Regions from separate parts of the Kocuria sp. CPCC 205297 genome, predicted to be linked through region 2. Evidence: riboswitches for the same ligand, from Rfam matches in the RefSeq annotation. Region 2 holds a riboswitch; each other region holds the start of a gene.
The links. A riboswitch is a leader RNA that binds a small molecule or an ion and turns the genes downstream of it on or off. The one in region 2 is predicted to bind S-adenosylmethionine.
Positions count from the first base shown of each region.

Region 1: linked by a shared signal. The riboswitch ahead of RF650_RS10295 (methylenetetrahydrofolate reductase) and the one ahead of RF650_RS02870 (cobalamin-independent methionine synthase II family protein) in region 2 are both predicted to bind S-adenosylmethionine.
Region 3: linked by a shared signal. The riboswitch ahead of RF650_RS01330 (hypothetical protein) and the one ahead of RF650_RS02870 (cobalamin-independent methionine synthase II family protein) in region 2 are both predicted to bind S-adenosylmethionine.

Region 1 covers NZ_JAVKPY010000010.1:1,527-12,103, reverse strand. The annotation lists gene RF650_RS10315 (polyprenyl synthetase family protein) at 1-510, opposite strand, end outside; gene RF650_RS10310 (MarR family winged helix-turn-helix transcriptional regulator) at 507-1,013, opposite strand; gene RF650_RS10305 (fructosamine kinase family protein) at 1,186-2,055, opposite strand; gene RF650_RS10300 (thermonuclease family protein) at 2,423-3,271, shown strand; SAM riboswitch class IV at 4,132-4,248, shown strand; gene RF650_RS10295 (methylenetetrahydrofolate reductase) at 4,293-5,282, shown strand; gene metE (5-methyltetrahydropteroyltriglutamate--homocysteine S-methyltransferase) at 5,480-7,969, shown strand; gene RF650_RS10285 (aminotransferase class I/II-fold pyridoxal phosphate-dependent enzyme) at 8,045-9,352, shown strand; gene RF650_RS10280 (cystathionine gamma-synthase) at 9,384-10,574, shown strand.
Region 2 covers NZ_JAVKPY010000002.1:273,421-283,997, forward strand. The annotation lists gene RF650_RS02855 (enoyl-CoA hydratase/isomerase family protein) at 1-466, opposite strand, end outside; gene RF650_RS02860 (acetyl-CoA C-acyltransferase) at 474-1,697, opposite strand; gene RF650_RS02865 (MFS transporter) at 1,896-3,323, opposite strand; gene RF650_RS02870 (cobalamin-independent methionine synthase II family protein) at 3,675-4,886, opposite strand; SAM riboswitch class I at 4,901-4,987, opposite strand; partial or broken gene RF650_RS02875 (3-hydroxybutyrate dehydrogenase) at 5,237-5,985, shown strand; gene RF650_RS02880 (IclR family transcriptional regulator) at 6,198-7,001, opposite strand; gene RF650_RS02885 (CoA transferase subunit A) at 7,154-7,948, shown strand; gene RF650_RS02890 (CoA transferase subunit B) at 7,945-8,622, shown strand; gene RF650_RS02895 (acetyl-CoA C-acetyltransferase) at 8,619-9,809, shown strand; gene RF650_RS02900 (DUF2243 domain-containing protein) at 9,960-10,484, shown strand; gene RF650_RS02905 (cytochrome c oxidase assembly protein) at 10,484-10,577, shown strand, end outside.
Region 3 covers NZ_JAVKPY010000001.1:268,618-279,194, forward strand. The annotation lists gene RF650_RS01295 (beta-phosphoglucomutase family hydrolase) at 1-1,213, shown strand, start outside; gene RF650_RS01300 (gamma carbonic anhydrase family protein) at 1,380-1,940, shown strand; gene purH (bifunctional phosphoribosylaminoimidazolecarboxamide formyltransferase/IMP cyclohydrolase) at 2,087-3,697, opposite strand; gene purN (phosphoribosylglycinamide formyltransferase) at 3,755-4,348, opposite strand; gene RF650_RS01315 (DUF308 domain-containing protein) at 4,445-5,164, shown strand; gene RF650_RS01320 (DUF6350 family protein) at 5,275-7,071, opposite strand; gene RF650_RS01325 (glycosyltransferase family 4 protein) at 7,190-8,353, shown strand; SAM riboswitch class IV at 8,465-8,607, shown strand; gene RF650_RS01330 (hypothetical protein) at 8,628-8,906, shown strand; partial or broken gene RF650_RS01335 (GMC oxidoreductase) at 9,021-9,164, opposite strand; partial or broken gene RF650_RS01340 (hypothetical protein) at 9,210-9,437, opposite strand; gene RF650_RS01345 (BCCT family transporter) at 9,344-9,694, opposite strand; gene RF650_RS01350 (hypothetical protein) at 9,964-10,577, opposite strand, start outside.

The DNA.
Region 1 (10,577 bases), on a different contig from region 2:
GTCCACCACGTCGTCGTGGACCAGTAGGGCCGCGTGCAGCATCTCGAACGACGCCGCCAGGCGCACGCACTCGGGGTCCGGCACCTCTGTCTTTCGGTCGCCCGCCGTGTGGTTCCCGTCTCCGGCCGCATCGCGCACACCCGGCGTCTCCGCGGCATCCCCGGCGTCCGGCGCGACGAGCGGGTCAGGCGCGCTCGATCCATCCCCCGCGCCCCCGGCGAAGGAAGACCACGCGATCCACGTCAGTCGCGGTCGGATGAGCTTGCCGCCCACCATGTGCTCGCGCACCCGCTCCCACAGCACCCCGAAACCCGGGCTCGTGGGAACTCGATTCGCGGGGGCCGCGAAGAACGCGTCCAGCTCTTCCCCCACGGCGGTGCGGAAACGGCGCCAGGCGGCGTCGTCGGCGGGGGCGACACTCGGGGAGGCCCCAGGATCGGTAACGGACGGGATCCCGGGAGCCGCTCGGTGGGATTCACGGGACCGGGCGGTGCGTACGCGTTCGGTCATGACCCACCCGCCCCGGGATCGTCCTGGGACGCCTGGTCCGCGCGCCCACGCAAGTCTTCCAAGTACTCCTCCAGACGGGACTCGGTACCTCTCAGGAACCGGAGGACGGCCTCACGCCCGGGCTCGTCCAGGGCGTCGAGCTCGTCCTCGACCATCCCGATTACCGGCACGACGTGCTCCCGGGTCCGCTCCCTGGACGAGGTCACCGCGCGCACAGTCATCCGGCGTCGATCCCCCTCCACGGGCTCCCGGACCACATGACCCGCGCGCACCAGTCGGTCCACCACCGCGGTCGCGGAGGCCGTCGTGATGTGCAGCGCGTGAGCCAGCTCCGTGGGCCCCATGGAATGGACTATGAGCATGGCCATGGCCGCGTAATCGGTTCCCTTGAGCCCCAAGATGCGGCGGATCTCGTACGCGATCTCCGCGTTGAGCACGACCACCCGGCGCAGCGCACGCGACTGCGGGCTCACCGGCCCGTACCACGTTGCACTGCTCTCCATCGCGTTCCTCGCGTTGTGGATAACTAGACAATCTAGTAAACATCATGCTGCACGTGCGGGGGACGTGTCCACCCATGTCACGCGGGTGGAAAACGTTGTCCGCACCCGCCTTGTCGCGGTCATCGGCCGAGAACGCCCTGTCCTCAGCGGGTGATGGACGCGCCCCGTAGTGTCACATCAGACTGCGCAGGGCCCGCAGGACCGCCCCGCCGTAACCACCGTCGAACCTGATCGCATGCACCAGCAGCGGCGGCAACTGGTACCACGGCACCCGGTCGTGCCAGCCGTCCGCGAGGGGGTAGACGTCGTCGTACGCCGCGAAGCATTCCCGCCCGAAACCGCCGAAGAGCTGCATCATGGCCAGGTCGTACTCGCGGTGTCCGTAGAACGAGGACGGATCGATGAGCCAGTTCGTCCCGTTGCGATCGACCACGCGGTTGCCTGCCCACAGGTCACCGTGCAGCAGGCTCGGTGGCTCGGGAGGGCCCGCGAGTTCGTCCGCTCGCGGCGCCACGCGCGCCAGCAGGTCCGACGCCGCGAGGTCCAGGTGTCCCGCGTCGATCGCCGCGCGCAGTAACGGCTCGATGCGGCGGTGCAACAGGAAGTCGGCCCAGTCGTCCGTGGGCGTGAGATCCACCGGGAACGAGCCGATGCGTTCCGGCAGCTCCGCCGAGAGCCACCCGACGTGCGGGGCTCGCGCGCGGTGGATGGCCGCGAGACCGGCCCCCATGCTGCGTTCCGTGGCACGGTCCTGCCGTCCGGGACCCTCGTCGATCCACTCGAGCACCAGGGCCTCATCGCCCACGTGATGCACCCTGGGCACCCGCACCTCGGCGGGGGCGACGGCGCGCAGCTCCTCGAGTCCCGCCGCCTCCAACGCCAACACGCCCGCCGGGGCACCCGGCATGGTCTTGGCGAACAGGGGCCCGTCCGGGGTCTCGAGCCAGTATGCGTGGGCGGTGTCCCCGCCGCTCAGGGGACGGGCATCGCTCACACGCAGGTCCGCGACGATCTCACCGGGAAGCTCATCGATGGTGGCCATGCGTCTTGTCTACACCATGCCGCACAGCGCACCACCCCGCGCCCACCCGCTGCCCCGAACGCATCCCCCGCCCGACACCTAGCTCCGCCTCACCCCCCCCCTCTGCTTTTACTGAGCTAAAGCAGTTTTGAGGCACCCCCAGGTGCTTTTACTCCACTAGGCATCACGTGACGCGACACGGATCGCCGATCCCTGCAGGGTGAACACCCTCTGGCACAATAACGTCGTTGCAAATGCACCGACATGATGCCGGGTGCTTCCTCCGAGACCCGGGACCGCGATGCCTGCCGAGACCATTCACCATCCTGCCCGCCGCCGGTGGGCCGCCGGTCCGAGGGCCCGTGCGAGCACCGTCGTCCTGGCGAGCTTGTTCGCCCTGACCGCGTGCGGCGGCGCCGCAGAGTCCGCGCCCACCCCGGACGACTCGGTGGCCACGGTGGAACGCGTGGTGGACGGGGACACCCTGGACGCCACGATCGCGGGGAAGTCCGCGCGGGTGCGGCTGCTGAACATCAATACCCCGGAGGTCGCGCGGGACGGTCAGCCCGGCGAGTGCCTCGCGGACGAGGCCACGGCCAAGCTTGACGACCTCCTGCCCAAGGGAACCACGATCCACCTGGACTACGACGTGGAACGCACGGACCGCTACGGGCGCACCCTCGCCCGAGTGACCCGCGACGACGACGGGTTGAACGTCAACCAGGCACTCGTCAAGGCGGGCCTGGCAACGCCCATGACCGTGGGCGCCAACAGCACGTACCGGCGAGAGATGGACAGCGCGTACAACGTGGCCCAGGCCATGCAGGTCGGTTTCTTCGACCCGAAGCAGGACTGCGCACCGCCGGGGGAATCCGCATCCCCCGGCACCACAACTTCGAGCACCGCGAGCCCGAGCGCGACGCCGAGTCCCACCCCGTCCTCCACACCCACTCCCACGCCGACGCTCGAGGCGCCTCCCGCGGTCGTGGAGGACGAGGTCGCCGTGGGCGATCCGGCACCCCAACCCAATCCCGCTCCGCAACCAAGCTACAACTACGACCCCGCCCCCGCGCAGCCCGCGGCACCTCAGCTACCGGCCGCGCCCCGGGTACCTGCTGCCCCGCAGCTGCCGGCGGCACCCCACGTGCCCCCGGCTCCCGAGAGTGATGGCGGCTATCCCGGTTACACCGGCCCCCGGTGCTACGAACCGGGAGGCAAGGTCTGGCACCCGTGCTGAGTCGCTGATGACACGCCAAGGCGCGCCCAACCGATCGGTTGACCGGGTGGGCGTCCCTGCTTTTCGCCGCGCTTTCGTCACGCGGGTGCACCGGCGAGCCGCCGGATGCACGGCGGCCCGAACTCAGGGTTCCTGCGTGGACGACGTCGATCCCGGCAGGTCCCGGGGGTCGTGACGACCGGGGTTGGCGGTCGCGCTGCGCAAGGGGGACGGCGTCGTCCGCGGCGGGCGTGATGCCGTAGATGACCGCCATGTTCACACCCGGGGCCTGCCCCGACAACGGGCCGGCGGCGATCCGCAACGGAGTGCCATGTGCGTCGCGCGCCCCGGGGAAAGTCCCCAGCGTGGTCTCGTGCGTGGGGATCGCGGGGCTCGCGATGCCGGCGTCGGGCCGCAGCGACAGCATCAGGACCTTCTCGTGGCGGGCAACCCGGACGTCCCTCGTACGGTACTCGGGGGTGGAGGTCGCGGACGGAGCCACGGTCCAGTTCGTCGGGTATCGGAAACTCGTGGTCCCGCCCGGGGTCGTGAACGTCTGGGTGAGTGCCCCGGCCGTCACCGCCGCCTCGCTCGCGGTGGGCGTGGCGGTGACGGAGGGCGACGGCGTCACACTGTCCTGCTCCGAGGCTTCCGCGGTCGACGGCGCGACGGCTATCGAGCGCAAGACCCAGTTCTCGGCTCCCAACTCGGGCATCTTCATGTCCTGCACGTCGTGGGGCAGGATGACCACGGCAGGGCCCAGGTGCCCCCGTGCGGTCCAATCCGCCCGCTTGGGAAGACGAGCGCGGCGGGAGGCCGGCGGTTCCGTCATCGTTCGTGGGCCGCGTCGCGGGGCTGTGCTACGCTTACTCGTAACAAAGGATCATGAGTCCCGGCGCGAAGCTCTGGCTAGCCGGGCGGCAACCCTCCAGCTGTAGTGGGGTGCCCCAGATGAGGATCCGGCCGCCGCGCAACCGCGTGGTCGGCAAGTACGGCGCTCGGAGCTCGTCCTCCGGCGTCCTAAGGCCGGAGGATTTTTTATATGCCCGCACCCCTCGCAGCGTCAGAACCCGCGCCCGTGACTGGCCCGCCCACGGGGACGTCCTGGCTGGTCCGGCGCCCGCGCCGCTCCACGCTCGTCTCGTTCGAAGTGTTCCCGCCGCGGCCCACCGCGGACCCGGACACCGTGTGGCGCAACATCGACGCCATGGCCCAGGCCGGGCCGGATTTCTTCTCCGTCACCCACGGTCACGCCGGCCATCACGGCGTCTCCCGCGAGGCGCTGCGCCACCTGCGCCGCACGACCAAGACCCCGGTCATGGCGCACTTCACGTGCGGTGGCACGGACCGCGCGGGTCTCGAGCGCGCCGTGGACCAGTTGCTGGACGACGGCGTTCGCGACCTCCTCGCGCTGCGCGGCGACCCGCCCCTGGGTACCGGGGAATGGCGGACCCCCGCGGGTGGCCTGGGCCGGGCCTCCCAACTGGTGGAGCTGATCCGGGACGTCGAACGACGTCGCTTCGGCACCGGGTTCCGCCCGGGTCAGCGACCGCTGTCCGTGTCGGTGGCGTGCTACCCGTCCCCCGCGCGAGGCCGCGACTTCGAGGCGGATCTCGCGTCCCTGTGGGACAAGCAGGAGGCCGGCGCGGACTACGCGATCACGCAGGTGCTCTACGAACCCGAGGACTACGCCACGTTCCTGGAACGCGCGCGCTCGGAGGGCATCCACATCCCCGTGGTCGCCGGGCTCATGCCGCTGAGCAACCCGCAACGGTTGCAGCGCATGACCGAGATCACCGGGGTCCGGGTCCCGGAACGCCTCACCCGGTTCCTGCGCGCCGACACTCCTGAGGAACTGCGCCACCGAGGGGTCGCGGCCACCCTGTCCCTGATCGACGACCTCATGGATCTGGGCTGCGCCGGTTTCCACCTGTACACGTTCAACCGCCCCGAGGCGGCGCTGACCATCCTGGAGCACCTGCGGGTCCGGGATGCCGCACGCGAATACCGAGGCCGCAGCCCCGCGGCCTGACCGCCGCACCAGCCCCGACCGACCCGTGAACCGATCGTGTTGGCTTCGACCGCCACATCCGGGCAGGCCGAAAACCGTTCGTAGCGGCACCACCCACGCTGACGTTCCCCTTACCCCGCCGCGCCGGAGCACACCCGTTGCCGCGGCTCATCACACCCCCTAACCGCCATACCCCACACCAGCTCCGAGGAGTTCCCATGAGCACCCAGCCCGTCCCGTTCCCCGCCGCCACGATCCTGGGCTACCCCCGCATCGGCCCCGACCGCGAGCTCAAGCGCGCACTCGAGTCCTATTGGAAGGACCCGCAACAGCACCCCGCCACCACGGTGCTGGACACCCTCGCCCGGTTGCGTGAGCGCACCGCCACGCGATTGTCCGAACTCGGCCTCACCGCGGATCACGCTGTGCCGTCCGAGGGGTTCGCGGTGGACCACGTCCTGGACACGTCCCTGGCGCTGGGCGCGGTTCCCACGCGGTTCATCGCGGACGGCTACGAGCCCGCAGCCCCGGACACGCCCCGCGGGATCGAGCTGATCACGGCGTTGTCCCGCGGCACCGATCGGTTGGAGCCGCTCGAGATGACCAAGTGGTTCGACACCAACTACCACTACTACGTACCCGAGATCGGCCCGGACACCTCGTTGCGTGCGAACCCCGAGAGCCTCGTGTCCCGCTACCGGACCACCCTCGGGACCACCGGGATCACCACCCGCCCGGTCCTCGTGGGTCCCGTGAGCCTGCTCTTGCTCTCACGCCCCGAGACCACCGATGCCGTCGCGAGTCACCCCCTGCAGCGCCTCGACGACGTCGTGGCCGAATACGCCGCGATCCTGCGAGCCCTGGCCGAGGCCGGCGTCGAATGGGTGCAACTCGACGAGCCGGCCCTCGCCGCGGACGGGTGGAGTGTGGAACGCACCGAACTCGTGGCCGCCCTCGAGAGCGCCTACACCCAACTCTCGAACGAGCAACAGCGCCCCGCGATCCTCGTGACGGTGGGCTACGGCGATGCCGGCGAGGACGCCCAGCTCGCCCTGGCCCACACGAACGTCGACGCCCTGGCCATCGACCTCGACCGCGGGGACGTCCCCGGCAAGGAGGCACTCGAGGCATGGGGCGAACGCCCCGTCGTGGGCGGCGTCGTGGGCGGGCGCACCGTGTGGCGCACCGACCTCGCGCGCGCCGTCGAGACCCTGGACCGGCTGCGCGCCGCGGCCCGCGGGCCGGTGGCCGTGGGCACCGCGACGCCGCTGCTGCACGTCCCGCACGACGTCGCCCGCGAGACCGCGCTGGATCCGGACGTCACCAGCTGGGTCGCGTTCGCTGACCAGAAGGTGACCGAGGTGGTCGGGCTCGCGCGCGGCGTCGAGCACGGCTGGGATGCCATCCGGGACACCCTGGACGAGGACGCCACGATCCGCGCGGCCCGCGCCGAGCACCCGGCAACTCACAAGGCCGAGATCCGCGAGCGCACCGCCGCGGTGCAGGACGCGGACCGCCAGCGCGCGGACGCCGAACAGCGCCGCGCTGCCCAGCGCGACCGTCTGCGCTTGCCCGTGCTGCCCACCACGACCATCGGATCCTTCCCGCAGACGCCGCAGATCCGCAAGACCCGGGCGGACCACCGCGCGGGGCGGATCACGGAGGCCGAGTACACGGACGCGATCCGCGCGGAGATCGCCCACACGGTGCGCGTCCAGGAGGAACTGGGGCTCGACGTCCTGGTGCACGGCGAACCCGAGCGCAACGACATGGTGCAGTACTTCGCGGAGGGCCTGGACGGTTTCGTGACCACGCAGCACGGCTGGGTGCAGTCCTACGGATCGCGCTGCACGCGCCCGTCGATCCTGTTCGGGGACGTCTCGCGCCCCGCGCCCATCACGGTGGACTGGACCTCGTACGCCGCGTCCCTGACCGAGCGCCCCGTCAAGGGCATGTTGACCGGGCCGGTCACGATCCTCGCGTGGTCCTTCGTGCGCGACGACGCTCCGGCCGCCGAGGTCGCCGACCAGGTCGCACTCGCCCTGCGGGACGAGATCGCGGATCTCGAGCGCGCGGGAACGCCCGTGATCCAGGTGGACGAGCCCGCGCTGCGCGAGCTGCTGCCCCTGCGGGCGGCCGAGCGCCCGGCGTACCTCGAATGGTCCGTGGGGGCGTTCCGCCTGGCCACGGGCGGGGCGGCCACGGACACCCAGATCCACACCCACCTGTGCTATTCGGAGTTCGAGACCGTCCTGGACGCGATCGACGCCCTGGACGCGGACGTCACCACGCTCGAGGCGTCCCGCTCCGGTTCGGGCATCGTGACCGGGCTCGCGGCATCCGACTTCCCTCGGGACGTGGGTCCCGGCGTGTGGGACATCCACTCGCCCCGGGTCCCCACGTTCGAGGAGGTCGCGGGGCGCATCCGCCACGCGGCGCACGAGATCGGCGCCGAGCGCGTGTGGGTTAACCCCGACTGCGGGTTGAAGACCCGCGGCTGGCCCGAGACCGAGGCCGCACTGGACCGGCTGGTCGCCGCGGCGGTCACCGTGCGCGCGGAACTCTCCGCCGACGACGCCGCTCGGACGGCCGGCGCGCCCGCAGGTGCACCGGCGAACGTGGACCCGAACGACGCGACGACCGTGTCCGGGAGCGTCACTGTCGCCGCGTCGTCGACCCCTGCCGCGGATACTCCGGCGCAGCGCTGATTCACCCGTAAGGGAACGTCCACCCGGTGGCCGCCGCCGCGCGGCCACCGGGTGCGCCGAGGAAGGAAGAAGACCATGACCGCAGCCACCCCCGCACCGCTGGGCACACCCATCGTCCGGCCCATCCACCACAGTGCCGCGTACGCGTTCGAGACCCTGGCCGACGCCCGCGAGGTCTTCGCCCAGCGCGCGAGCGGTTTCACGTACGCCCGCACGGGTAATCCGAACGTCGCGGCGCTCGAGGCCGAGGTCGCGCGGCTGGAGGGAGGGGAATGCGCGGTCGCGACGTCGTCGGGACAAGCCGCGGTGAGCCTCGCTTTGCTCACGCTGACCGGGCCCGCGAAGGACGCGCACGTCGTCGTCTCCTCGCGGATCTACGGCGGGACGGTGGACCTGCTCACGGACACCCTCGCGGACACGGGCCTGGAGGTCACGTTCGCGGATCCCCGCGAACCGCAGCAGTGGGAGGATGCCCTGCGCCCCGGCACGCGCGTGTTCTTCCTCGAATCCGTGGCCAATCCGCTCACGGAACTGCCCGAACTCGAGGCGATCGCGGAGATCGCGCACCGCAACGGTGTGGTCGTGATCGTGGACAACACCGTGGCCACGCCGCACCTCTACACTCCCGGGCGCCACGGTGCGGACCTCGTGGTGCACTCGGCCACCAAGTACCTCTCGGGACACGGCGGGCCCCTGGGCGGTGTGCTCGTGGACACCGGGGCCTTCGACCCCACCGAGGACCCCGAACGGTGGCCGTGGCTGACCCGCAAGCACCACCGCTGGGGGGACCGTTCTCCCGTGGAGGTCTTCGGTGCCCGGCGTGCGCTGCTGGGTGTCGCCCGGTGCAAGTACCTCAACGACCTGGGCCCGTGCATGGGCGCGACCACGGCCCACGAGATCCTGCAGGGCATCACGACCCTGGGTGTGCGCGTGGAACGCCAGTCCGCCACGGCGGAGCGACTCGCCCTCACCCTGGCCGAGCATCCCGCGGTGGAGCGTGTCCACCACCCCCGCTTCGGGGATCCGCGACAGCAACAGCTGCGGGAGACCGGCGGCTACCGCGGGGTGGGCGGCGTGTTCTCGATCGACCTCAAGGGAACCCCGGAACAGGTCGAGCATGCCGTGAACTCGCTGCGTCTGATCAAACTCGCGGCCAACATCGGTGACGTCCGCACCCTCGTGGCGCACCCCGCGAGCATGACCCACTGCCGCCTCACGCCCGAGCAGTTCCGCGCGAGCGGGATCACCGAACGGACCCTGCGCGTGAGCGTGGGGCTCGAGGACGAAGCCGATCTCACGGCCGATCTCTTCCAAGCCCTGTCGGTCATCGCCCCGGCGCACGCACCGCAGCTCCGCTCGGCGTCGACCACCGCGGCCCACTGAGCTGCCCGCACCCCCCGAAGGAGACCACCCCATGATCCGCACCGACACCCGCCTGCCCGGACTCGCCACGCGCGCCATCCACGACGGCCAACAGCCCGACCCGACCACCGGCGCCGTGGTCCCGCCCATTTACCAGACCTCCACGTTCGTCCAGGACGGCGTGAACCAGTTCCGCACCGGGGGCCACGAATACAGCCGCGGTTCCAATCCCACACGCAACGGTTTCGAGGAACAGCTCGCCTCCCTCGAGCAGGGCACCCGGGCCTTCGCGTTCGCCTCCGGCATGGCCGCGGAGGACGCCTTGTTGCGCGCGGTCCTTGCCCCGGGGGATCACATCGTGCTCGCCTCGGACGTCTACGGCGGCACGTTCCGCCTCGTGGACCAGGTGCTGTCCAAGTGGGGTATCGAGCACGGCTTCGTGCCATCCGCCTCCGCGTCCGACGCCGCGGAGACCGTCCTCCCCGGACGCACCAAGGTCCTGTGGCTCGAGACGCCGTCCAACCCGTTGTTGCGCGTCGCGGACATCGCCGCGTGGGCGCAGGTGGCCGACGACGCCGACGCCCTCCTCGTCGTGGACAACACCTTCGCGTCCCCCGCCCTGCAGAACCCGCTCGTGCTCGGCGCCCACGTGGTCGTGCATTCCACGACCAAGTACATCGGCGGGCACTCGGACGTGCTCGGCGGTGCCGTGGTCGTGGGTGACACCGAGTGGCGGGGTCAGCCGCTGTCCGAGCTCATCGGGTTCCAGCAGTTCGCCGGGGGCGCGGTGGCCGGCCCGTTCGACTCGTTCCTCGCGGCCCGGGGGTTGAAGACCCTCCCACTGCGCATGGAACGGCACTGCTCGAATGCGCTTGAGGTGGCCCGCTTCCTGCGCTCACGCTCCGACGTCCTGGAGGTCAACTACCCCGGTCTCGAGGAACACCCGCAGCACGAGCTGGCTGCACAAACCCTCACCGGCGGATTCGGCGGCATCATCTCGTTCCGGCCCGCCGGGGGCATCGAGGCCGCCCACGCGTTCGTGCGCGAAACCGAGCTCTACAACCTCTCGGTGAGCCTGGGGGGTGTAGAGTCCCTCACCTGCGTGCCCCACAGCATGACCCACGGTTCCCGGGTGGGCACCTCGTACGAGGTTCCCGAGGATCTGGTGCGCCTGTCCGTGGGGATCGAGGACATCGAGGATCACCTGGCGGACCTGGACCGGGCGCTCGGCGCAGCCAGGTGAACC
Region 2 (10,577 bases):
ACAGGGCCCCCGCGGCGGCGATGATGCCCAGGCCGGTCTCGGGTTGGCCCACCGTGACCCGCGGCGTGCCGATCCGGAAGTCCGCGGCCCACGCGAGTTCCGCGCCCCCGCCCAGCGCGTAGCCGTCCAGGGCCGCGATCACGGGCATGGGTAGCTTGGCGATCCGGCCGAACAACTGCGAGTTCACGCCGCGCAGGGCGTCCTCACGACGCCGCTCGCGCAGTTGCGCGATGTCCGCACCGGAGGCGAAGATCCCCTTCCCGTTCACGTGCGTGCCGCTCAGGATCATGATCCGGGGATCGTGTTCCAGACGGGTGCACACAGCGTGCAACTCGTCCACCATGACCTCGTCGATGGCGTTGCGCACTGCGGGGCGGTCCAGCGCCACGTGCATGCGGTCCGGGGTGTCGGTGATGCGCAGGGCCGTGAACTGCGCGGCCCACTCGGGGGTGTCGTGCTGCGTCATGGCCGGATCACACCCGCTCCACGAGCAGTGCTGCACCCTGGCCCACGCCGATGCACATGGTGGCCAGCCCCTTGGCGGTCTGCTCCCGCTGCATCCGGCCCAGCAGGGTGATGACGATGCGCGAGCCCGAGGAACCCAGGGGGTGGCCCAGGGCGATCGCCCCGCCGTCCCGGTTCACGATCTCCGGGTCCAGGCCGAGCCGGCGGATCGATGCGAGCGACTGGGTCGCGAATGCCTCGTTGATCTCCACGGAGCCCAGATCGCCCGCGTTCCAACCGGCGCGCTCCAGGACCTTCTCGGATGCGGGCACCGGGCCCAGGCCCATGATCTCGGGGGAGAGACCGGCGGAAGCACCGTCCACGACGCGGCCTCGGGCGTTGAGCCCGTACTTGGTCACGGCCCGTTCGCTGGCCACGATCACGGCGGACGCGCCGTCGTTGAGCGAGGACGAGTTACCGGCCGTGACCACGGACCCGCCCTTGACCACGGGGCGCAGCTTGGCGAGCACCTCCGGGGTGGAGCCCTCGCGGGGGCCCTCGTCCGTGTCCACGACCGTGACCGCACCCTTGCGGCCGTGGACCTCCACGGGCACGATCTCGGCGTCGAAATGACCGGCGCGGATCGCGGCCAGGGCCTTTTCGTGCGACTGCGCGGCGAAGGCGTCCGCGTCCTCGCGGGAGATTCCGTCCACCCGGGCGACCTCCTCGGCCGTCTCGGGCATCGAGTAGGTGGCCTTGCCGTCCCGCGAGAGCGGGCCCTCCACGAACGCGGGGTTCACGAACCGCCACCCGATCGAGGTGTCGAAGACCTCCCCGGGCTTGGCGAACGCCGTACGGGGCTTCTCCATGACCCACGGCGCGCGGGACATGGATTCCACACCGCCGGCCACCACGATGTCCGCGGCCCCGGACTTGATCATCTGGGACGCGATCGTGATCGCGGACATCCCCGACGCGCACAGCCGGTTGACCGTAATCCCGGGGACCGTGTCCGGGTACCCGTTGAGCAGCCACGCCATCCGGGCCACGTTGCGGTTCTCCTCACCGGCGCCGTTGGCGTTGCCCAGGATCACCTCGTCCACGAGCGCGGGATCGATGCCGGCGTCCTCCACGACGGAACGGATGCACAGTGCGGCTATGTCGTCCGGGCGCACCGAGGACAGGGCACCGCCGTAACGACCCACGGGGGTTCGCGCCCCTCCGACGAGGAAGGCTTGGGGCATCGAGGACATGGCAACTCCTAAGTGGGGCAATAACCGACCGATCGTTCACGGTAAAGGTTCCCCAATCATGTGAGCCACGTCAATCGATGACGGTTACGCGGGGAAGAGCGCGACGGGCCCGGCAACCGTATGGCTGCGGGGCCCGCCGTGCGCCGTCGTGACCTCCGACGAATCAGAGGCCGGGACGGTTGGTTCGTATGTCGGGGATCAGTGGCGGCGGATGCGCGCCGGAGCGGTGGTCTCGGGCTCGCCGGCCACCGGGGGAACGATCTCGTCCGGGTGCGCCCGGACGTACTCCTGGTGCACCTCCGCGACGTGCAGGTCCTTGCCCTGGTCCGACTTCTTGACGAAGGAGACCGCGATGAAGGACACGAGCGAGATCAGGGAGATGTACAGGCCGATGGTCCACGCGGCGCCGGTGCGGTTGAGCAGCAGCTGGGCGATCATGGGGGCGAACGCGCCACCAATGATCGACCCCAGGGCGTAACCGATCGAGACACCGGAGTAGCGGACGCGGGCCGGGAACATCTCGGCGTACATGGCGGACTGCGGACCGTAGGACGGACCCAGACCGATCGTCAGGATGAGGATCGCGGCCGCGAACAGGGGCAGGGACGCCGTGTTGAGCATCCACCACATGGGGATGGCCCACAGGATGATGATGCCGTAGCCGATCTGGAACGTGAGCTTGCGCCCGATCTTGTCCGAGATCCACCCGCCGAACATCGTGAAGATGAGCCACCCGACGCCGCCCACGAGCGTGGCGATCAGCGTCTCGGGGCGGGACATCCCCAGGGCCTTGGTGCCGTAGGACGCGAAGAACGCGATGACCAGGTAGCCCGCGGCGTTGTTCGCGGCGAAGATCAGCGCGGCCAGGATGACCTGCGGGGAGTTGGTCCGGAACAGCTGGCCCAGGGGAGCGGAGGATTCCTTGGCGCGCTGGCGCATCTCCAGGAACACGGGGGACTCGTCCACGGAGCGGCGGATCAGCCAACCCACGAAGATCAGCACGATGGAGAACAGGAACGGAACGCGCCAGCCCCAGGCCTCGAACTGCTCGGGGGTCAGGATGGTGCTCAGACCGAACATGAACAGGGTGGCCATCAGCACGCCCAGGGGCACACCGATCTGGGGATAGGCGCCGAAGAAGCCGCGCTTGTTCGCGGGCGCGTGCTCCACGGACATCAGGGCCGCACCACCCCACTCACCACCGGCGGAGAAGCCCTGCAGGATACGCAGGACCAGCAGGATGATGGGGGCCGCGATACCGATCTGCTCGTACGTGGGCAGCAGGCCGATCAGCGTGGTGGCCGCGCCCATCCCGAAGAGGGTCATGACCAGGGTGATCTTGCGCCCGTACTTGTCACCGATGTGACCGGCCACGATCGCACCCAGGGGACGGAAGAGGAAGCTGATGCCCAGGGACGCCCAGGCGACGACCTGTCCCAGCGTGGCGTTCTGCTCGCCCGCCGGGTTGAAGAAGTGGGTGGCCAGGATGAAGGCGGCCGCCTGCGCATAGATGAAGAAGTCGTACCACTCGATGGTGGTGCCCACGAGGGTGCCCGCAAGGACCTTGCGTTCTTCTCGGGTCATGGTGTGCGCCAGCTGAGCGGGCGCTGAGGTGGTGGATGCCATGTGGGTCTCCAGGATCGGCGGACGCGGGGTCCGTGGGGTGCCAGTGGCGGAGTGGATCAGGGGAATAACCGACCGATTGGTCTCGAAATAAGTGTACGAAAGAATGTGAAGCGCACCACACGTTTCGTGTATTAAATCGTATATTTTTCCCGGGCCGTTCACCCGGGCGGGCAGCATGTCGGCCGTTGTGACGCGTTCATGACACGGCAACGCCCCCTCCCGCCGTGCCGCACCGTGGAAGGTGCGGGTGCAGCGGAAGGGGGCGGGCGGCGTCGTCCGGGAAGATCGGGGAACCGGAACGGTCAGCGACGCGGTGGGACTAAAAGCTGCAGGACCAGCCGCGCGGCCTGATCAGAACAGGCGCTCGGACGCGATCCGCGCACCCTCCACGAGGGACTCGAGCTTGGCCAGCGCGATCTGCGGGTGCAACCGCCCGCCCAGACCGCAGTCCGTGGAGGCGATCACGTTCTCCTTGCCCACCACGGACGCGTACTGCTCGATCCGGTCCGCCACGAGCTCGGGGTGCTCCACCACGTTGGTCGAGTGCGAGACGAAACCGGGGTAGACCACCTTGCCCTCGGGCAGCTGGTGGTCCTTCCAGACCTTCCACTCGTGGCCGTGGCGCGGGCTGGACGCCTCGAAGCTGTAGCCCTGCGCGCGGATGGTGAGCATGAGGTCCACGAGGTACTTGAACTCGAGGTCCGTGGTGTGCGGGCCGTGCCACGAACCCCAGCACAGGTGGAAGCGGATCTGCTCCTCGGGGAGGTCGCGCAGTGCGTAGTTCAGCGCGTCCACGCGCAGCTGGGTGAAGGCCAGGTAGTCCTCCACGGTGGGCTCGGGGTTGATCTGGTCCCAGGACTCGGCGATCGAGGGGTCGTCGATCTGCACGGTCAGTCCGGCGTCTACGATGGCCTTGTACTCCTCGCGCATCACGTCCGCGCACGCGTAGACCAGTTCCTCGTCCGTGGCGTAGTACTCGTTCTTCACGCGCGCGCAGGAGCCGGGGGACAGTGCCGCGACGAAGCCCTGCGTGGCACCGTTCAGAGCCATCGCGTCCTTCACGCGGCGGATGTCTCCGGCCACCGCCTCCTGACCCGTGTAGGTCAGCGGGCCCGTGATCTTGGGCTGGGAGACCGTGTTGCGGTGCACGAGCACGCCCGCTGTGGGGTCCTCATAGGCATCCCGGAAGCGCTCCCGGTCGCGGCGGTCGGGGAAGCTCGTGAGCACGATGTGTCCCGGGCTGGAACGGTGCTTCTCGCCCTCGTTCCACCGGTCCTCGTCTGTGGGGGTCAGCCCGCCCAGTCGGTGGAACGAGTAGTTCCACCAGGCCCCGTAGTCCACGGCGCCGGACGTGGTGTGGCCGTACTCGCCGTCGTTGACGATGTCGATGCCGATCTCGCGCTGGGTGCGCACGATCTCTGCGACGCCTTCGTCGAGCGCCTCGCCCAGCTGGGAGAGGTCGATCTCGCCCGCCTGGAAACGGTTGTTGGCCTTCAGCAGCTCGGGCGTGCGAGGCAGGGAGCCCACGTGGGTGGTCTGGATGCGATCGGTGTTCAAGGGCATGGCTGTGCTGTTCCTTTCCATCGGTCCTGGCGTTAGCACCGGTGTCACCCCGGTTGCTGCGGCTTCCACGAGCCAGATCTCTCGGCCGCTCTGGATGGGTACTGCTCCATCCAACAGCATCGCGAGGAGTGGACGCCAGTTGTGGCGTGTCGGACGACGACGCCGCTCCCCGGGTTCCTCCTGCCCGGCCCCTCGGGCTCGGGTCACCGGGGCTTCCGTGACCGGGCGGCCCCCGGTGCGGGCCGTGACTCGTAGCTGGTCCGGGGTGGTCCGTTCCGGATCGTGACCCGGCGGCCCCCGGGGCGTAGCGTGACGCGGTAGGAGAACCGTCCACGCGCAAAGAGGCTGTCATGGAGCAATCACTCGGGGGGAAGAAGGCCCTGGTCACCGGTGGGGCCAGCGGGATCGGCCGCGCCGCCGTGCAGGCGTTCGCGGACCGCGGCGCCCATGTGGTCGTCGCGGACATCAATGAAAAAGCCGCTCAGACGACGGCCTCCGAGGTGGGCGGGGAAGCCTGGGTCTGGACCTCTCGGACACCGCCGCGCTCACCGAACTGAGCCTGGACGTGGACATCCTGGTCAACAACGCGGGGATCCAAAAGGTGGCACCCGTGCAGGACTTCGACCCCGCGGACTTCCACCGCATCCTCACGCTCATGCTCGAGGCTCCGTTCCTGCTGATCCGTGCCGCACTGCCGCACATGTACGAGCGCGGATGGGGCCGGATCATCAACGTCTCCTCCATCCACGGTCTGCGCGCGTCCGCGTACAAATCCGCGTACGTCACGGCCAAGCATGGGCTCGAAGGGCTGTCCAAGACCGTGGCCCTGGAGGGCGCTGAGCACGGTGTGACCAGCAACTGCGTCAACCCCAGTTACGTGCACACCCCGCTCGTGGACAAGCAGATCAAGGACCAGGCCGCGACCCACAGGATCCCCGAGGACCAGGTGATCGAGAAGATCATGCTCACCGAGTCCGCGATCAAGCGCCTCGTGGAACCCGAGGAGGTTGGCGAGCTCGTCGCGTTCCTGGCCGGCCCGTCCGCGGGCATGGTCACGGGTGCGTCCTACGCGATGGACGGTGGCTGGACGGCGTCCTGAGCGCGGGGCGACGTCGCCGCGTCCACCCTCGCTGCCGTTCGGTGTCGAGGCAATGGCCCGCGTTCCACGGCCCCTCTCCGGCCAAGGCCCCGAACATCTGCGTCCCGAAAAAACACCCGCAGTCGCACAACGCATGCGATATCGGGGCACAGATGTTCCGGGGTGCAAGGACGCGGGGTCTGACGGTACGGGACGACGCCGCTGCGTCCGGTTCACACGGTCGTGGCCCCCGCGCGCAGCGCCGTGGAGAGCTTGTGGGCCTGGTCCAGCAAAGCCGCCCCGAGACGGGGTCTGCGTTCCGCGGTGAACCGGGGTTCGATCCCCGTCAGGGAGAGTGCGTAGCGGGGTTGGCCGGTCGCGTCGAACACCGCGGCCGCCATGCCCCACGAGCCCTCCACAATACGTCCGGGGTTCAGGGACCAGCCGTCCTCCCGGACCTGGGCGACGAGGCGGCGGACGTGAGCGTCGTCGTGCTGTGGACCGAGGCGCGTCCGCTCCTCCCGGGTGTCCGCGAGGGCGGTCTCCAATTGGTCCGGGGGTAGGTGACCGAGGATCGCGAGTCCCGCGGAGGCCACGCCCAGGGGCAACCGCAGGCCCTCGTAGAGCACGTGCGAGCGCACCGGGAACGCCCCCTCCACCCGGGCCAGGCAGATGACCTCGTTGCCGCGGCGAGCGGAGAAGAACGCGGACTCGCCCGTGGCCTCGGCGAGCCGCTGCAGGCACGGGGTCGCGAGGTCCTGGGCGGGATAACGTTGGGCGGCCACCGTGCCCAGGATGTGCAGTTCGGGACCCAGGGCCCAGTTGCCGTCCTCCGTGCGGTCCACGAACCCCTCGGCGGCGAGCGCTGCGAGCAATCGGTGCGCGGTGGGCCGGGTCAGCCCCGTGCGGTGGGCGATGGCCGCGGTGGATCCGGCTGACTCCCCGGATGCCACGGCCTGCAGGATCGCGGCGATCCGGGAGACCACCTGCGTGCCCTGCGGGGAGGGCTGCGGGTTCCGGGATTTCTGCGGGGTCATGCACGCTCCTGCGTCGGGACGTTCACAATATGGACAGACTAGCGACAGTTTTTCAGATTGTGATCCCTTCACCGACGATTACGGGTGAAGCATTGACCAAAATGTGGTCACTTTCTAGCCTGAGAGGCAGATCACGCACTGGAGGGGTGACCATGTCCAAACTCAGGGACAACGTGGCCGAGTTGCTCGCCGAGACGCTGCGGGACGGGATGACCGTGGCGGTGGGCGGTTTCGGACTGTCCGGGATCCCGCGGGACCTCATCGAAGCGGTCCGGGACAACGGAGCCAAGGACCTGACCGTAGTGTCCAACAACATGGGCGTGGACGGCAAGGGGCTCGGTCTGCTGCTGGAGAACAAGCAGGTGAGTAAGGTGCTGTCCTCGTACGTGGGGGAGAACAAGGAGTTCGCCCGCCAGTACCTGGAGGGTGAGCTCGAGGTCGAGTTCAACCCGCAGGGCACGCTCGCCGAACGGCTGCGCGCGGGCGGTGCGGGGATCCCCGCGTTCTACACCGCCACCGGTGTGGGCACGCGCGTGGCGGAGGGGAAGCCCACCGCGGAGTTCGACGGGCGCACCTACGTCCTGGAACGCGGGATTGTCGCGGACATCGCCCTGGTGCACGCGTGGCGAGGGGACACGGACGGCAACCTGATCTACCGGCGGACCTCGCGCAACTTCAACCCGGTGTGCGCCACGGCCGCACGGATCACGTTTGCAGAGGTCGAGGAGATCGTGGCCCCGGGCGAGTTGGACCCGGACCACATCGTGACCCCCGGGGTCTTCGTGCAGCACGTGGTGCAGTACTCAGGGGCGCCCAAGGAGATCGAGCAGCGCACCACGCGACCGAGGCCCGCGGCGTCGTCGTCGGAGGGCGGAACGGACGTGCGGACCGGCGGTGGTGCCGTCCGAGGCACTGGCAACGGCGGAGCGGAAGGAGCGGTGGCATGAGCTGGACGCGTGATGAGATGGCGGCCATCGCGGCGTCGGAACTGCATGACGGCGACTACGTGAACCTGGGCATCGGGATCCCGACCCTCGTGGCGAACAACCTGCCCGAGGGCGTGAGCGTGGTGCTGCAGACCGAGAACGGGGCGCTGGGCATGGGCCCGTTCCCGTACGAGGGGGACGAGGACCCGGACCTGATCAACGCCGGGAAGCAGACGATCACCCTGCAGCCGGGGGCCGCGATCTTCGACTCCGCGATGTCCTTCGCGATGATCCGCGGTGGACACGTGAAGATGGCGATCCTGGGGGCCATGCAGGTCTCGCAGCGCGGCGACCTGGCCAACTGGATGATTCCCGGCAAGATGGTCAAGGGAATGGGCGGGGCCATGGACCTTGTGACCGGAGCACCTCGTGTGCTGGTCTTGACGGAACACGTCGCGAAGGACGGCTCCGCCAAGCTCAAGCGGGAGTGCGATCTGCCCCTGACCGGTGTCGGGGTCGTGGACCGCATCATCACCGACCTGTGCGTCTTCGACGTGGAGGAACACGGGCTGGTGTTGCGGATCCTCGCCCCGGGTGTGACCGAAGAAGAAGTAGCAGCCAAGACCGAGGCCGAATACCGGGTTGAGCTCGTGGACGTCACCCCGGACTCCGTGCCCGTACAGGAGGAGAAATGACAGAGAACGCCAATGACGTGGTGATCGTCAACGGAGCACGCACACCCCAGGGCAAATTGCTGGGCGCGCTCGCGGACCTGAGCGCCGTGGACCTGGGCGCGCACGCGATCAAGCACGCCGTGCAGCGCGCGGGGGTCTCCCCCGAGGACGTGGACTACGTCTATATGGGCAACGTGGTGCAGGCGGGCACCGGGCAGAACCCGGCCAAGCAGGCCGCGGTGAAGGCCGGACTGCCCAAGACCGTCCCGGCGGCGGCCCTGAACAAGGTGTGCCTGTCCGGTCTGGTGGCCGTCACGGAAGCGGCGCGAATGCTGCGCCTGGGTGAGGCGGACGTCGTCGTGGCCGGCGGGATGGAATCCATGACCAACGCGCCGCACCTGGCCCTGGGCGCCCGCAAGGGCAAGTCCTACGGGGACATGCGGCTCGCGGACTCGCTCGCCCACGACGGGCTCGTGGACGTCGAGAAGGGCGTGCCCATGGGTGAGCTCACCGAGTCCGGCAACGGCGAGCGTCAGATCGACCGCGCCGAGCAGGACGCGGTGGCCGCGCGCAGCCACCAACTCGCGGGCAAGGCCCAGCAGGACGGGATCTTCGCGGACGAGATCGCGCCCATCGAGGTGCCCCAGCGCAAGGGCGATCCGATCACGGTGTCAGAGGACCAGGGCGTGCGCCCGGATTCCACCGCGGAGGGCCTCGGCAAGCTGCGCCCCGCCTTCACGAAGGACGGCGCCATCACCGCGGGCAACTCGTCCCCCATTTCCGACGGCGCTGCGGCCCTCGTGCTGACCACGCGCGGCTACGCGGAGGAGCACGGACTCGAGTGGCTCGCCGTGGTGGGCAAACCCGGTCAGGTGGCCGGTCCGGATACCTCCCTGCACTCCCAGCCCTCCCGGGCCATCGAGCACGCGCTCTCGCGGTCCGACTGGACCCTGGAGGATCTGGACTTCATCGAGATCAACGAGGCGTTCGCGGCCGTGGCCGTGCAGTCGGTGCGCGACCTGGGCGTGGACCCCGAGAAGGTCAACATCCACGGTGGTGCGATCGCCCTGGGCCACCCCGTGGGGGCCTCGGGCGCGCGGATCGCGCTGCATGCCGCTTTGGAACTGGCGCGGCGTGGCTCCGGCAAGGCCGCCGTGTCCCTGTGCGGTGGCGGCGGTCAGGGTGAGGCGTTGTTGTTGAGCCGTTGAGCCGTTGAGCCTTGAAGGTGGGTCACGTCCGTCCCGGACTCGGGGCGGGCGTGATCCGCACCAGAGGCGGCCCGGCTCGAGCCGGCTGACCGGCCCGGGTGCTAGCCGGGGGCGGGCGGCCGGGGTGATCGAATGGATTCAGGAGGAACCATGGCGCACACGGCATCCACACCGGACTCGACATGGTCGGAGGGCCCTGGATCAGGGGGCGGGCCTGTTCCGGACCCCCGGCGCACCCGCAAGCGGGCGGCGCTGTCCGGGTTCCTGTTCGGATGCGGTATCGCCGCCTCCATGATCGACTTGTTCATCTTCCACCTGGGCCTGCAGTGGCACCACTTCTACGACCTTTCCACGCACGAGGTGGCTCTCGTGACGGACGGGTTCTTCCACGCCTTCGGGTGGTTCATCACCATCTGGGGTCTGTTCCTGCTCGCTGACGTGCGCCGACGGGGTGGGGTGCACTGGCCCCACTGGATCGGGGCCGTGATCCTGGGCGTGGGGACCTTCCAGCTCTTCGATGGCATCGTGGACCACAAGCTGCTGGGCATCCACCAGATCCGCTACGGGGTGGACATCCTGCCGTACGACCTCGTGTGGAACGGCACCGCGGTGATCCTCATGCTCATCGGGTTCGTGGTGCTGCGGCGCGGCGCGCGGGCCTATCGGACCCGCTGATGTCCTCGGACCACGCCCACCATGCGGATCACACCCGCCACTCGGAGACCGCCGCTGCTGTCGGATGGCCTGTGTTCGAGTGGCTGGTCGTGG
Region 3 (10,577 bases), on a different contig from region 2:
CTCCCGGCGCTGGCTGCCGGACAACTCGTGGCGCCAGTTCCACGTGGGCCTGGCGATCGCGTACAACGCGTGGGTGTACTACGAGTCCACCGGGGACATCGACTGGCTCTCCGGCCACGGGACCGAGCTGATCGTGGGAATCACCCGCCTGTTCGCGTCCCTCGCGGAGTACGACTCGCACGACGGCAAGTACCACATCTGCGGTGTCATGGGCCCCGACGAGTACCACGACGGCCCCGCGGGCCAGCACGGTGGCGGGCTCAAGGACAACGCCTATACCAACGTACTCACGTCCTGGCTGTTCCGTCACTCGGCCCACATCTTCCACGACATGGTCGAGCACCAGCGTGAGGACCTGGAGTCCCGCTTCGAGATCTCCCCGCAGGAGGTCCAGAAGTGGCTCAAGATGGCCGAGAACATGTACGTCCCGTTCAACGCGGACGGCACGATCGCGCAGTTCGAGGGCTACGACGAACTCGCCGAACTGGACTGGGACTTCTACCGCACCAAGTACCGCAACATCGGCCGCCTGGACCTGCTGCTCGAGAACGAGGGCGACCTGACCAACAACTACAAGCTGTCCAAGCAGGCGGACACGATCATGCTCGTGTACCTGCTGGGTCCCGAGGGTTTGATCGAGGAACTCGCGCGCATGGGCTACACCACGGACCTGGACGCCATCCAGCGCACCGTGGACCACTACATCGCGCGCTCCTCCAACGGTTCGTCCCTGTCCCGCGTGGTCAATGCCGCGGTGCTCGCGTGGCTCGACCCGGACCGCTCGTGGGGTTCGTTCCAGGACGCGCTCATGATCGACATGGACGACACCCAGGGCGGCACAACGGGTGAGGGCATCCACCTGGGTGCCATGGCCGGTTCGGTGGACGTGATCACCCGCGCGTACGCCGGGCTGCGCGTGCGGGGCCAGTGGCTCGAGTTCCAGCCCGCCCTGCCCCGCGAGTTGGACGCCGTGGACTTCACGGTCCTGTACTGCGGTCAGGTCATCGAGGTCTCGCTGGACCACGACATCCTGGAGCTCGAGGCGAGCTCGGCCAAGGCGGATCCGGTCACGGTGCACGTCAACGGCGCCGAGTACGTGCTCAAGGGCGGGCAGAAGATCTCGGTGTCACTGCGCCACCGCGAGTCCCGGCGTCCCGAGAAGGCCATGGCCGCCCTGCGGCGCCGGTTCATCTCCGACGCCGGCGAAGGCTGAGCCCCGCCCCGAACCGTGGCCGTACGACAACGCTGCGCGGCTCGGGCGCGCCTGCTCACCGGGCGCACACCGGGCCGAGCCCCGGCCACGCGGCGGGCGCGTGGCGGGCGCGTGGCGGCTACCGGCGGCGTCGTGACGAGCGCGAGCGCGCACTATGCTATGGCTCATGACACAGTTCTCCGAGCCCGCGGGCGCCGACGCCGCCCGCGAACCCCTGATCCTGCCCTACGGTCAGCACCGGCCCTCCGTGGCTCGCTCCGCTTTCGTGGCACCCAACGCCACGATCGTGGGTGACGTGATGGTGGGTGCCGGGGCGGGCATCTTCTACGGCGCCGTGGTGCGCGGTGACCGCTCCCCCCTGCGGATCGGGACGAACTCCAACCTGCAGGACAACGTCACGGTGCACTCGGACCCGGACCACCCCACGACCATCGGCGAGCGCGTGAGCGTGGGCCACAACGCGGTCATCCACGGGTGCGTCCTGGAGGACGACGTCCTGGTGGGGATGAACGCCACCGTGCTCAACGGCGCCGTGGTGGGCCGCGGGAGCCTGATCGCCGCCGGGACCGTGGTACTCGAGGGCGAGCGCATCCCGCCCGGTTCCCTCGTGGCCGGGGTCCCGGGCAAGGTCCGGCGGGAGCTGTCCGTGGACGAGCAGCATGCCGTGAGTCGCAACGCCCAGAACTACATCGAGCTCTCCCGGGAACACCGCGCCATGTTCTCCTGAGCCCGCCTGGACAACCGCAACACACGACGACGCGCGGCCCCGGAAGCCCGGGACCGCGCGTCGTCGTACGCCGGGTGAAACCGCGGTAGCCCGGCGGGAGCGGCTCGGTGAGTGTCGCCCAGTGGATGCGGCTCGGTGGATGCCGCTCAGTGGAAGAAGTGCCGCGCCCCCGTGAGGTACATGGTCACTCCCGCGGCCTGGGCCGCCTCGATGACCTCCTCGTCACGGATGGAACCGCCCGGCTGCACCACGGCGCGCACGCCCGCGTCCAGGAGCACCTGCAACCCGTCCGCGAACGGGAAGAACGCGTCCGACGCCGCGACCGCGCCGCGGGCACGTTCGGCGTGATCCTCGGCGAGCGTGTTCGCCCGCTCCACGGACAGCCGGCACGAGTCCACGCGGTTGACCTGGCCCATGCCGATGCCCACGGAGGCGCCGTCGTTCGCGAGCAGGATCGCGTTGGACTTCACGGCTCGCAGGGAACGCCACGCGAACTCGAGGTCCGCCAGGGTCTTCTCGTCCGCGGCGTCACCCGAGACCAGGGTCCAGTCGGCAGGGTCGTCGCCCTCGGCGTCGAGGCGGTCGGCCTGCTGGAACAGTGCGCCGCCGGAGACCCCGCGGTACTCCAGGGGATCGAGGCCGAAGCCCTCGGGCAGCGCGAGCAGGCGGATGTTCTTCTTGGCCCCGAGGATCTCGAGCGCCTCCGGCTCGAACTCGGGGGCCACGACCACCTCGGTGAAGATGGGCTTGAGGTTGCGGGCCATGTCCGCCGTGACCGTGCGGTTGGCCGCCACGACACCGCCGTACGCGGAGAGCGGGTCGCACGCGTGGGCCTTGAGGTGGGCGTCCGCAATGGGGTCCTGCGCGCCGGGGGTGGCCACGGCCACGCCGCACGGGTTGTTGTGCTTGACCACGGCCACGGCGGGCTCGTCGTAGTCGAATGCGGCGCGGACGGCGGCGTCCGCGTCCACGTAGTTGTTGTAGGACATCGCCTTGCCGTGTAACTGCTCGGCCTGCGCGATCCCGGGCGCCGCGGCGTCGTTCGTGTAGAGCGCGGCCTTCTGGTGCGGGTTCTCGCCGTAGCGCAGGGACTCCGCGCGCTGCAGCGCGAGACCCGCGTACGGGGGCCAGAAGTTCGCCTCGGGGTCGTGGTCGAACTGCTGGGCGGTCCACGTGGCCACGGCGGTGTCGTAGGCCGCGGTGTGGGCGAACGCCGCCGCCGCGAGCTTCTGCCGGGCCGCGAGGTCGTAACCGCCCTCCTGGGCCGCGCGCACCACGTCCGGGTAACCGGCGGGATCCACGACCACGGAGACCGCGGCGTGGTTCTTGGCGGCCGCGCGCACCATGGACGGACCACCGATGTCGATCTGCTCCACCACGGCGTCCTGCTCCGCACCCGAGCGCACGGTGTCCTGGAACGGGTAGAGGTTCACGATCACCAGGTCGAACGGCTCGATCTCGAGCTCGGTGAGCTGATCCATGTGTTCCTGCTTGCGCCGGTCCGCGAGGATTCCCGAGTGCACGCGCGGGTGCAGGGTCTTGACCCGCCCGTCCAGGCACTCCTGGAACCCGGTGACCTCGGAGACCTCGGTCACGGGGACCCCCGCGTCGCGGATGGTCCCGGCGGTGGAACCGGTCGAGACGATGCTCACGCCGGCGTCGTGGAGCCCTCGCGCGAGCTCCTCCAGACCGGTCTTGTCGTACACGGAGATCAGTGCGCGCTTGAGCGGCACACGGTTCAGGTCGGCAGTGTTCACGAGCTCTCCAGTGGGGACGAGGGTACGGACGGTAGGCGGGCCGGAGCCCGGTTCAGTCTACGACCGGGGCAGATCGGGGTCGGTGCTCGTGACGTCCCAGCTCAGTTTCGCCAGCGCGTTGACGAGCAGGGTGCGCTCGGCGGATTTGATCCGCTCGTGCAGCACGGCCTCGGTATCGTCCTCGGCCACGGGGACCGCGACCTGGGCCAGGATGGGTCCGGCGTCCACGTCCGCGACGACCTCGTGCACCGTGGCGCCCGTGACCTTCACGCCGTAGGCCAGGGCGTCCCGCACGGCATGGGCACCGGGGAAGGACGGCAACAAGGACGGGTGCGTGTTGATGATCCGGCTCGGGAACACGGACACGAACTCCGCGTCCACGATCCGCATGAACCCGGCGAACACCACGCGGTCGGGGTGGTAGGACGCCACGCGTCGTTGCAGCGCACGGTTCCACTGCTCCCGGTCCGGGTACTCGGACAGCGGCACCACGAAGGTGTCGATGCCCGCGGCGCGCGCCCGGTCCAGACCGGCGCACTCCAGGTCTGCACCCACGGCGGCGATATCCACCTCCACGTCCCCCTGGTGCAGGGCGTCGATCATCGCCTGCAAATTCGTACCGGAGCCCGAGACCAGAACCACTAAACGCATGGGCCCACTCTATCCAGCGAGGCTGCCTCGATGGCGCCGCGGCGGTGCTGCGCCCGCGACGCTGCTCGGTCCGTCCGCTCGCCTACAGTGGTGGGTATGCACGATTCCCGCCACCGGAGCACGCCGCCCCACGCCACGCACTCGATGGGTTCGACCTCCGGCGGCACCCCTTCCGGGGGTTCCCACTCAGGGGGACCGCACTCCGGCGGCCCGCAGCAGGGAGGCCCGCACGCCGGCGACCTGCGCGGTGAGAAGCCCTCACCTCGCGGCCCCCAGTCCGGGGACCCCTCCGACGGCGACGGCGCTCGGCTCCGGTTCGCCACGGTGGCCGCGGCCCTCGCGGTGCTCGCCTCCGCACTCGTGGTGGGTGACGTGTGGTCCACCGTGGCGGGGCTCGTACTCGCCATCGCCGGGATCGTGCTGGGCATCATCGCGCTCGCGCGCTCCCGCGGTTCGTCCTCACGGGTCCCGATCACGGTGCTCGCGGTGTTGGCCATCGTGTGGGGTGTGATCAATGCGCTGGGCGGTGGCACCCGATTGCTCGTGTGGCCGGCCACCCAGGTCTACCAGGAATGCATCGATCGGGCCCTCACGCTGTCCTCGACCAGCCGGTGCGAGCAACAGCTCAACGACAACGTGTGGAAGCACTTCTCCGGTGCGCCCCTCGAGACGGGTGTGCCGCAGGACGATCCGACAGCCACCGCCACGCCTGAGGCCTCCCTTGTCACGCCCACGCCGAGCGCCTCGAACCCTGCCCCTTCGGGGAGTGCTACACCGGGAGCGACCTCGCCGACCTCCGCCGGTCCCGGGTCCTGAGACGCCCGTTCCCAGCGAGTCCATTGCTATCGGGAGCGGTTCGTCATCGGCCCAGTCCCACGTCCTGGGACGCCCGAGCCCGTCGGCGCCAGGAGCGGTTCATCGTCATCTCAGTCCCGCTCGTCGTCGAGGGCGGCCAGCCGCGCGGCCTTGCGCTTCTCGGACCTGCGCTGCGCACGACGACGCTTGGCCTCCTCACGGCGGGACAGTCCCGGTTCGTCTGCCGATCGTCCCACGGCCGTGGACCCGCCGCGGGGCTGGGACTCCCGCTCGGGCTCGGCGGCAGCGCGCGACGCGCGGCCCCGGAACAGACCCCGGACACCCCGAGCCGTGACCTCGCCGCCCGGGACGGCCGCCCCGGATCCAGGACGGCCACCGGGTGCCGTGCGAGCATCCTGCCCGGCGCCGGGGCCGGAAGCCGAGCGGGAACCGTGCGCGGCGCCAGCGGCGGGCAGGGCGTCGTGGTGGGCCACAGCGGCGTCGTCCTCCGGGGCCGGGGAATCCGACTCGGTGAGCTCGTCCGCCTCGGCGCGGGAGCGGGAACGGTAGCCCTCGCGTTCGAGCCAGGGCCCGGCCAGGCACCCCACGGTGGCGCCCACCGCGAGTTCGGCACCGAGCCACAGGAACACGTGCCACGCGTGCGGGCCGATGTCCGTGAGCCTGCCGATGCCCAGCGAACCGCTGGAGAGCCACGCGAGCGCGGTCACGAGGCCCGCCCCCACCACGGCCATGAACACCGCCGTGAGCACGGTGGAGAGCACGAACGTGATCCAGCGCAGGGGCAGGCGGATGGCCATCCAGTCGTCCAGGTGGTTCTCACCCTCGCGGCAGAACCACCACCCCGCGAGCAGACCCGCGAGCACGGGCAACCCCAGGACCGCAGGGGCGTACAGCCACGGGTCACCGGTGGGCAGCGCGGCGAACGCCGGGAACTGCGGCAGCGGTCCCAGCGTGTTCTGGAACGGCGACACCAGGGTCCCGGTGCCCAGCGAGAAGCCGGCACCGGTGGCCCACGTGAGCGCCCACACGACCATGTTGGGCAGGTACCCGAACTGCAGTGCCGTCAGGGCGGTGTCCCCCGCAGCGCCGGTACCGAGGTCCTGGTAGACCGTGATCACGCGGTCCCAGTTCCACGCGAGCGCCACCACGAACAACAGGGCACCGGCCGCCACAGCGGTGACCGCGGCGAGGAAACCGGCGCGGATCACGGCCCACACGTAGGAACCTGCCCAGCGTGAGTGCTGGCTCGTGCGCTGCAACCAGGACGCGACGTCGGCCCCGAGCACCGCGGCGAGCGAGCGCGAAGCGCTCCACCCGCCCACGAGGGTGCCCAACCCGGCCGGGACCAGGGGCAACAGGGCGGCCGCCACGAGGTCCACCGAGACTTGTTCGGTGCGGCTGAACCAGCCCACGAGGGCCCCGAAGAGCGCGTACGCGAGCATCCCGGCGAAGAACGGGATCAGGAACTGACCGCGCCAGCACGCCCGGGCGATCCGGCGGCCCGCGATCACCGCGAGGCCGAACGGGATCAGCGTGAGCCCTAGAGGCACGAGCGTGACCGTCCCGCCACCGTCCAGCGACAGGCCCTGGATGGCTTGGATCGTGAGGGGCACGCAGTGCGCGAGCAACCAGACCTGTCCGGCGAGCTGCAGGCTCCCGCCCGCGCCCAGGGTCGCGAAGCCCCCCGCAGCCCATACCGCGCCCAGGAGCACGGTGCCCAGCAACAGGCCCACCACGGCCACCGCGAGCAGCTCGATCACGCCCTGCAGCGCGAGCGGCATGGGCAGTCCCGGGGAGTCGTCCGGTTCGGGGCGGGGCACGTCGGCGGCGCGCGCGGGGGACGAACCGTGCGACGTGAAGCGGTCGCGTACGCCCGAGACCACGCCGGGCAGTGAGGGAAGTTTCATCACCGGACATCTTTTCACGTTCACCCGCGCACCACGGGCAGCGAAGTTAGCGCGGACTTCATCTGCGGGCCACCCCCGGGTGACTCCCCCGTGAGGCGCCGGGCCCACAGTGGGAACCGTGAGAATCGCATTGGTGGCCGAACAGTTCCTCCCCCACGTCAACGGTGTCACGCATTCGGTGATCCGCGTCCTGGAACACCTGCGGGATCACGGGCACGAGGCCATGGTGATCGCCCCCTCCTATGAGAAGACCCTGTTCCTGGGCTCTGTGGACCACGTGGACGGCGTGCGGATCGAACGCATCCCGTCCCTGCCGCTCGCGGGCTATCCCGAGGTCCGCGTGGCGAGCTGCACCGTGAGTCGCATGCAGCGCATCCTGGCCCGTTTCGCGCCGGACGTGGTGCACGTGGCGTCCCCGTTCGTGCTCGGGTGGCAGGCCATCCAGGCCGCCAAGGGTTTGGGTCTGCCGTGCGTGGCCGTGTACCAGACGGACGTGCCCGGTTACGCCGCACGCTACGGGGCGTCCGTGCTGGAGACCGCCATGTGGTCCCACGTGCGTGCGATGCACAACAGTGCGACCCTCACGCTCGCTCCCTCCACGGCGTCGATCAGCCAACTCCACGAGCATGGCGTCCAGCGGGTGCACATGTGGCGCCGCGGAGTGGACACGAGTCGGTTCCGTCCCGCGCTGCGCGATCACGCGTGGCGCGAGCGCGTGGGCGGCGGCAAGCGACTCGTGGGATACGTGGGGCGGTTGGCCCCCGAGAAGCAGGTCGCGGACCTCGCCGCGATCGACGCCCTGCCGGACACCCGGCTCGTGATCATCGGTTCCGGCCCCGGGAAGGAGTCGCTGCGCTCGGTATTGCCCAACGCGCACTTCGAGGGCTTCCTCACGGGCACCGAACTCGCCACGGCCATGGCGTCGCTGGACGTGTTCGTGCACCCGGGTGAGCACGAGACGTTCTGCCAGACCATCCAGGAAGCCATGGCCTCCGGGGTCCCGGTGGTGGCCGTGGGCCGCGGCGGCCCCCTGGACCTCGTGGACTCCTCGCGTAACGGGTGGCTCTACGCCCCGGGTGACCTGGCCGGGTTGCGCGAGCGCGTCCGAGACCTCGCGGGCGACGACGCCAAACGCCTCGCCTTCGCGCGCACCGCCCGCCAGTGCGTGCAGGAGCGCACGTGGGGTGCCGTGTGCGAGCAGTTGCTGGGCCACTACGAGCGCGCTCGCACGGTCACCTCCCGGATGCGCGGCACGCGCCGCAGCGACCTGCGCACCCCATGAGAACCGCCGCCGGGTGCCAGATGTTACTCAACAGAAGCTTGATTAAGTTTTGATGACATTCTCGGTCCGCGCCTGGCTGGTCCCCCGAATCCACGGATAGGCTCGAAGCAGCTTCACGAGATGCGCCCGCGCAACGACAAGGACGTCACCGCGCGCCCAGAGCTCCAACTCGGCGTACGCCAACCCTCGGTTCAGGGGTGGATTGGATGACGAAGTGGCCGGGGCCACACGTGTGGTCCCGGCAAGCGACCGGAAAATTCAGAGGCCCGACATCATGAACACGACAACCCAGAAATCCCACCCCGACACCCGCGAACAATGGGTGGACGTCACCGTTCAGGCGGACCCCGCCCGGCACGTGGTGTCCATCACGGGATCGGACGGTCACGAGCACGAGTACTTCGCGGACGACGCCCGTGAGGTCGCACTCGCCGCACAGCACACACGGGGGCGCGGCCAGTGGTGCGCCAAGTACAGCAGACTCCTGGTCCCCGGGGCGTCCCGGGTGACCGGCGGGGTGTCCTTCTACAAGCTGGAGCCCTTGCCCGCGTAGTCCTCGCGAGCACGGTCCCCGCGACCGCGAACTCCACGATCGGGTGTGGCCCGGGTCCGGACGGACCCGGGCCACACCCATGTTCTCAGCCTGCTCGGTTCTTGACGGCCGTGCTCACCGGGCGGTCGCGTCCCGGTCCTGGGCGATCAGCTCGGCGGCGCGTTCACCGATCATGAAGACCGTGATCTTCGGGTTCACCGTCACGAGCTCGGACATCACCGAGGCGTCTGCCACGCGCAATCCGCTCACGCCCTTGACGATCGCATCCAGCAGGAACGCCGTGCGCCCGGTGATGAGCACGTACAGCATGAGCCCGATCGCCAGGATGATGCTCAGCTCGGAAAGCCGCCGGGTGCCCTTGTCCACGCCCAAGATGGTCCCCAGCAGCGCCGCGGTGTCCACGGCGTCGCCGGCGGCACCGTGGATCCGGCACCCGATCAGGGGTAGAGAGCGGAGCGGATGCTCAGCGGCATGCCGAAGCGGTAGGCGAAGTAGCCGAATGCCATGCCCATCAGGGCGTACATGGCCCACCCCGTGAACAGGTTGAACTGGGGTTTCGCGTGGTCCGGGCCCATCTTGATCGTGCCGTGCCTGCTGTCCGCGACCAGGATCACGAACACGATCACGAGAGCGGCCGTGAGGATGTAGAACCACCCCAGCCGGGAGGCGACCCACGCGACCACGCCGCCGATCACGGCGTCGGCGTGCTCGGGTGCCTCCGTGGCCCAGGCGGACAGCGAGACAAGCAGGGTTGCCGCGGCCACGAAGACCCGCCAGTTGACGGGCAACCGGGGTGGCGCAGAGCGAGGGGCCCGGACAGGGCTGGCGGATCCGCGACGGGCGACGAGCCCGGGCGTGGGTGACGGATGGACGAGGAATCGTGTGTGGTCACGTCGGGGATGCGGGTCGGACGTCGGACGACCCGGGGTTGAGGCGCCTTACTACCAGCCGTTAGTCATGGCACGCCACCTCACTTTAGGGGAGGGCCGCGCAGCGGCCGAATGCAGCCGCGCGGCCCCACGAGTACACCCCCCCCCGTTCGCCCGGGGCGGCACTGTCAGCCCAGCAGCTTGGCCACGAGGGCGCTCGCGAACTCCTCGGAGACGTCCCCGTAGTTCAGGGAGAAGTCCTCGTCCACGAGCGTGGGCAGCAGCCCCGAGCACAGCACCGTGGCGCGCGCGTAGAGCCCCGGCAGGGCGGCACCGATGGGCACGGAGAGCAACCGCAGCTCGGGATCGTAGCTGACCAACGCCGTGCCGGTGTCCCGCGCCGCGAGGTGCTTGCCGAGCCCCGAGGACACGGGACGGGCGTGACCCGAGACCACGTCCTCCGCGGTGCGGTAGGCGTAGCGCGTCTTGTGGTGGTGGTTGATCCGGTACAGCCCCGCCTGGTTGCGGTCGTCCGTGGCCTCCCACGTGGCGTCCGCGGGCACGAAGCGTTCCGCGACCCCGTTGTACTGCATCTCCTTCAGGGGCAGCCCGGCGACGACCGAGGACAACGGGGGCAGGGTGTCGAGCATGACGGGCCCGGCGTCGTAGACCACGTCGCACAGCCCCTCGGGCAGCAGCTTGCTCAGCGCGTCGAGGTCCACATCCTGGAGCATGGTGGTCGCGTGGTCCTCCGGGGACAGCACCACGACCTCACCACCCTGGGCCCCGACCGCCTGCGTCA